Regions from separate parts of the Halobacillus sp. A1-3 genome, predicted to be linked through region 1. Evidence: predicted binding sites of a transcription regulator. Region 1 holds the regulator's gene; the other holds the start of a gene.
The links. The regulator LexA, encoded in region 1, represses DNA repair genes until DNA is damaged. The targets are predictions, from matches to a motif close to CGAACATATGTTCG.
Positions count from the first base shown of each region.

Region 1 (3,234 bases):
CATTCTTCAAATATTCCTGACGAAGCTTTTGCTGCTCATCTTTCTCAGCTTTCGTAAGCTCTTCTTTTTTTGATTTATTAGCTAGTTCATTTATACGATTGATTTTATCTTTCGATAGCATAGTTAATACCCCGCTTTCTTAATGTGGGTTAATGTCGTTAAGACAAGAAAAAGACAAGAGGCTATTCACCCTTGTCTACATTATCGTAACTTGATTGACTTTGTTTTTCAAGTGATACGTATTCCTGATACCTGCGGTGAACGGTGGCTTTCGATACATCGTAGCCCACTCCTCTTAGAGTTGACGCAATGTCTTTGAAAGTCAACTTGTTACGGCGTAAGCGAATGACTTCCTCAATAGGAAATTCAATCCTCTCTCTCCCCGAGGCCATGTCTTTATTTGAGAGATTCTCAGCTGGGTTGTATCCATCTTCCACAGCTTTCTTCATTCCTCTTCGGATTTTCATATTATGTATTTTCCTTTGATATTCTTCAACAATACCTACAATTTGGAGAACCATCGAATCTGACTCTGAAATTTCCAATTCACCTTCATGAGACAACGAATAAATCCGAACGTTAAGTTTATTTAATTGATGGAATAAAGCAATCTTCGTATTCCCTCTTCCAAGCCTTGTTTCGTCCTGAATGAGAAGGGCATCAGCGCTACGATTGGAAAAGTATTCAAGCAAGCGGAAAATACCTTCCCGTTCGATCTCATAGCCGCTTGCCTGTTCCTCTATACAATCTACAATTTCCATTTCATGATGCTCGGCCATACGCATCAATTCAGCTCTTTGTCTCTTCAAAGAAGATACCTGAGCTTCCTTTTCTGTACTTACTCGACAATATAGAACGACTCTCATAATGTCTGGTCTCCCTCTTCTAAAGTTACTTTAACAAGGATATTACAAACTATCCTGTCGTGACCATAGAAAAGTATAAAAACGCTAAACTCGCTACGAATAATACTAGATACGTGAGATCAAGCTTTGATAGTTTGTTAAACATTTAAAACCCTCCATTTTTTGAGAACCTACGTTCTTAAGAACTTATGTTCGCGTTTGGTTAATTTTAATTATATACGAACACAGGTTCTTGTCAACCGTTTTTTCGAACGCTTGTTTGTATTTTAAATATAGGCATGGTACAATGTGGTTACTATAATCCTATGTACGAGGTGGCAATCTATGAGCAAACTTTCGAAGCGGCAGCAAGAAATACTAGATTTTATTAAAGAACAAGTACTATTGAAAGGTTATCCTCCCTCTGTTCGGGAAATTGGTCAGTCTGTGGGTCTAGCATCCAGCTCTACAGTCCATGGACATCTATCAAGACTAGAGAAAAAAGGATACATCCGCAGGGACCCTACGAAGCCTCGCGCGATTGAAGTGATAGAATTGGAAGAAGATCATAGTATTCCTCGTAGTGAGGCTGCCTATGCTCCGGTTATTGGTAAGGTTACGGCAGGTACGCCGATTACGGCTGTTGAAAACATAGAGGAGTATGTTCCTCTGCCGGATACGCTGGCTGGATCCGATGACAATACTTTTGTCTTGATCGTTCAAGGAGAAAGTATGATTGAGGCCGGTATTCTTGATGGTGATATGGTGGTTGTGAGACAGCAGCAGACAGCCCAGAATGGTGATATTGTCGTTGCTATGACAGAGGATGAAGAAGCTACTGTAAAGCGGTTCTTTAAAGAAAAAAATCACATTCGTCTACAGCCTGAAAATGCCACCATGGATCCGATTATTCTTAATGATGTTTCTATTCTTGGCAAAGTGGTTGGTTTATACCGTACTGTACATTAAAAATGAGACGAGCCGCTGCTCGTCTCGTTTTATTAATATGGGCTTTATTATACCAAACAAAAAAAGAGACTCTCCTAAGAGAGTCTCTTTTTTACACTTAACGTCTTATTTTTGAACGTTAGCTGCTTGTGGTCCACGGTTACCTTCAACGATTTCAAAAGTAACAGTTTCGTTTTCTTCTAAAGTTTTAAATCCTTCGCCTTGAATAGCAGAGAAGTGTACGAATACATCGTCTTGACCTTCTACTTCGATAAATCCAAATCCTTTTTCTGCATTAAACCATTTAACATTACCTTGTAACATGTTGTTACCTCCTGCGTGGAACTTTTTCCACATTGTATTACTATTATTGCTCTGCATATTCATTCAAGACGAAAGTGACTTAAAAGTTACTTTTGCTTTCATTCGTAAACGAACAAGAATAATTAACTCTAACTATATCACATACACCAGAAGAGTCAATAGTTGGAAAGCAATCAGGCAAAAATAATTTATTTATTTGCGTTTAAGTGATAAGTTAAAGACTTGGCTCACCCTAATACTTGAATAAAGTGAACGAATAAGTCATGCTCCTACGCCTCTGGTATTGGTTATCGGAAAAGCAGAGAGAATATTTTCTGTGTGGAACGCTCGCACCTCCTTCCGATTGAAGCAATAGGCAAGAATGTAAATCTCACGAATAGCAATGACTCGGATCATCCATTGAGTAAGCTTCCCCTGGCTGGATAGATAAATAATATCAATTTTTTCATTTTCTTCTTTCGAACGGACCATTAAATTACCCATTGGTATCACCCCTCCCATAAAACGAACACTTGTTCTTATATTTATTATATGGAGTGGATGTCTTTTTGTACACTAGAAATATGTAGTAATTTTCGCAAATGAAAAACCCTCGATCCTTAAAATCGAGGGTTTTCCTATCCATTAATACGTTTGTAAGTATTGTTCGCGTTCCCAAGGATGGACTTGCGTACGGAACATATCCCATTCAATTTCTTTCGCTTCAATAAAATGCTCGAATAGGTGCTCACCGAGGGCTTCAACCATAATCGGATCCTTCTGCAATTCTACAAGGGCATCGTAAAGTGTTGCTGGAAGGTCTTTAACACCGTGAGCTTCACGCTCTTTTTTATCCATCACATAGATGTTGCGGTCAACAGGAGCAGGGGCATCGAGTTTATTTTCCACACCATCAAGTCCTGCAGCTAATAGCACAGCCATCGCCATATATGGGTTCGCTGCCGGGTCAACACTTCGCACCTCAATACGCGTGCTCAGACCACGAGAAGTCGGTACACGTACAAGTGGACTACGGTTTTGGCCGGACCAAGCAACATAACAAGGGGCTTCATACCCGGGAACGAGACGCTTAAATGAGTTCACTGTAGGGTTCGTTACTGCTGTGAAGTTCGTCGCA
Region 1 is NZ_JBPCEO010000004.1:177,933-181,166, reverse strand. It holds gene ACRYKC_RS08730 (DUF896 domain-containing protein) at 1-121, opposite strand, end outside; gene ACRYKC_RS08725 (YneB family resolvase-like protein) at 183-866, opposite strand; gene lexA (transcriptional repressor LexA) at 1,191-1,814, shown strand; gene ACRYKC_RS08715 (cold-shock protein) at 1,920-2,117, opposite strand; gene ACRYKC_RS08710 (hypothetical protein) at 2,379-2,600, opposite strand; gene glnA (type I glutamate--ammonia ligase) at 2,742-3,234, opposite strand, start outside.

Region 2 (3,234 bases), on a different contig from region 1:
ACTATAAGTTGCTGCTCCAATACCAATGGAGGCTACGATCGGTAACCATTGAATATTTCTATTCTTCATCGGACTTCACTCCTCGCATTGATTGCCGTTAAGGCTTTATTATATTGTGAAAAGTCCGTACTTTCTATGCTTGAGAAGTTCTTCCTTAAGTCTACACTTTTTTCCTTCTGAATCCTCTGTATAGAAAAATGACTGGCCAAAATGTCAAAAACAGCAGCAACTGATACATATAGATCAATCTTTCTTCTTTCGTTACGGGCTCAGGCTTTTTTGTCAGTGCACATAAAGCGAGGCCGATAAGAAAATAAATGAACACAAACATCTTTACCACTCCTCTGCTCTATCGTATGAGCAAGGACATGGAGTGGTTTTTCTAACTACTTTTTTCTATTCCGTATCCGAGTTTCTTCATTATAATAATGTAATTTTGTGTCGAATGTACTTTAAGCATAATGCCCGCCGATTTTTTTGCTTCGCTCAATCGTAATACCGCCACTTGTGTAGCTGCTCGCCCTTAACACAGCCGTCGAACCATACTTCTCACGAATCATATCCATGGCTTCTGCCAGATCTTTTTTCTTTGGCTGGTTATCAAACAGACTGAGCTGCACGTCGAATTCATCACCAAGATTCGTCAAAGCCACCGAAGCTCTCCTGATTTTGCTTCCACCGTCATAAAACCGGTGAAACAGTTTCAGACACACCGCATACATATCCATCGTAATATTGGTCGGAACCTGAACAGACATAGACCTGCTGAATCCACCTCCCGTTTCGCTCGAATACCCGATGCCAAGGTGAACCGTACGCCCTTCTTTGCCGTCTATCCTTGCCCTTCTGCATGCCTCTTCACACAGATCCAGCAGACAGGCATAGATTTCCTCTGTATCATAATCCCGCAACAAAGTAATGCCGTGTCCATAAGACTTTTGCTCCGTCTTTACGAAGTTTCCATAAACCGGGCTTAAATCAATTCCCCATGCATGCCAGTAAAGCTGTTCACCCATAATTCCATAGTTCTTCTTTAAGTATTTCAACGGATGATTAGCCAGGTGACCAAGAGTAAGAATCCCCATCCTGTTTAAGTTCCTCGTCATCCTTGACCCAATTCCCCAAATATCATGAATATCGCAAGGCCATAGCTTCTCTGCGACATCTTCGTAACGGCATTCTGCAATTCCGTCTTCTGCTTTTTTTGCATGGATGTCCATGACTACCTTTGCGAGAAATTTATTATCACCGATTCCAATGACACATTCTATCCCAAACTGTTCTCTAATTTCTGATTGGATCATTTTGGCTATATCATAAGGTGATCCATATAGCCTCCCGAGCCCATTAATCGTCACCCATAGTTCATCAACAGAATAAACGTGAATCGCTTCCTGTGGCACATAGTTTTTTATCATTTTAGTGATTTCTACAGATACTTCTAAATAGTCTCCCATATGAGCAGGTGCGATAACCAGATTCGGATCGTCCGGTAATTCAAAAAAACGACTGACGTTGCTGATTCCATGTTTCTTTTTCAGCATCGGAGAAGCTGCCAGAACAATACTCCCTTTTCGTCTTGTATCTCCGACTACTGCTAAAAGCGCGGTCTTAGGATCCAGCCCTCTTTTCATACATTCAACACTTGCGTAAAAGCTACGCATATCAATGCATAATACATCGTTTCGCGGATATCCTGCGTAATCCACTTTCAACACCTCAACAATACGAACGTTTGTTCTGTTATTATACCCAGTTTCTCGAATGATGTATACATGAAATTTTTAGAAACCTCACTTTGAACCCTATATCTTCCTAGGTTATTTGAACCAAAAAAAAAGATCTCACTCTGCAATATGAGTGAGATCATCAAGGTTTATTCCTCAATAGAGAGAATAAAGGGTTCCTACAAAAGGCTTACTCTACTTTAACACACTTAAGCATTAAAGTTAATGGCCATTTCAAATTTTTCTGAAAAAAATCGACATGAAATAGTAGTGAACGGGGCCTCTGAGTTTCTTAAAAAAATGCATTTCCTGCGATAAGAATGAGTACCGATTCCGTTGGTTAATTCGGAATAAGGTGGGGTAGATATAAAAATAACCAAAATAAAAACACCCGTTAAGGTGTAATGTATGATTTATTCAAAAGTAGTGGCAGAGCTGTTCCGCAGTCTCTACACTCCAATAGTACGTCTATATTTATTTGGTTGATAAATGTTATTCGCCGAGGACTCATTTTCTTGCCACAACACTCACACTCATAATGATCCGTTTTTTCTATGACTTTCAAATATCCATCTACACTTACTTTCACTGCTTTCTCTTTCACCTCTCTAGAAACGTTCCTCCGACATATTATATCATTGTTTTCGTATTTTCCCAATATTATTCTTCATTAAAGAAAGAGGAGGAATTCAACCATGGAATGATTTATCAAGAGACAACGCATAATATATCCAAAATAACCAAGCTGATGACATACAGATTTTTTACAGGAGGAAATGGATCATGCCATTCACGGAAATCAAACCATCGATGCCGCTCTATTACACCATAAGCGGCTCGGGAGCCCCGGTTGTCTTTATACATCCCCCTCATATGGGGCATCACGTCTTTAAATATCAACACGAAGCACTATCCAAACATTATCAAATCATCACGTATGACCTCAGGGGTCATGGAGATAGCGGAAACATAGATGATTATTCGACCATTCAAACCCATTCCAAAGATTTAGCTCTTTTTCTAGACAATATAGAAGTCAGTAAAGCCATCATTGTTGGTTATTCGGCAGGCGGGTCAATTGCTCAAGATTTCGCAATTAGATACCCCTCTAGAGTCAAAGCCCTCGTCCTCGCTGGAGGATTTTCAGAGGTAAGCACCGTCTTGTTACGTTCGCAATTTCACTTAGGTATGAACCTCGTCCAGAACGGTAAGAGCCAGCTGCTAAGCAAGCTTTTAGCGAAGACCCATAAGATTACCTTAGAGGACCAAAAATTGGTGTACCAGGATTGTATAAAAGCTGATCCGCAAACGGCCTATCAGTTTTATGAGAGCAGCATGGAATATAAGTGTACAGATTACTTAAACACGATCCATTGTCCCGTGCTATTATTATACGGTCAGTTTAGTCATATACGTTCTTATGAAAAACTATATGAACAATATCTTCCCCAAATGGAAAGCGTACTAATAAGCAAAGCTCTGCACCAGCTACCCATAAGAAAACACC
Region 2 is NZ_JBPCEO010000013.1:33,608-36,841, reverse strand. It holds gene ACRYKC_RS19105 (hypothetical protein) at 1-69, opposite strand, end outside; gene ACRYKC_RS19100 (hypothetical protein) at 161-331, opposite strand; gene ACRYKC_RS19095 (DNA polymerase IV) at 453-1,709, opposite strand; gene ACRYKC_RS19090 (alpha/beta fold hydrolase) at 2,511-3,234, shown strand, end outside.
Region 2: the regulator LexA is predicted to act here: its motif matches at 1,729-1,742, upstream of ACRYKC_RS19095 (DNA polymerase IV).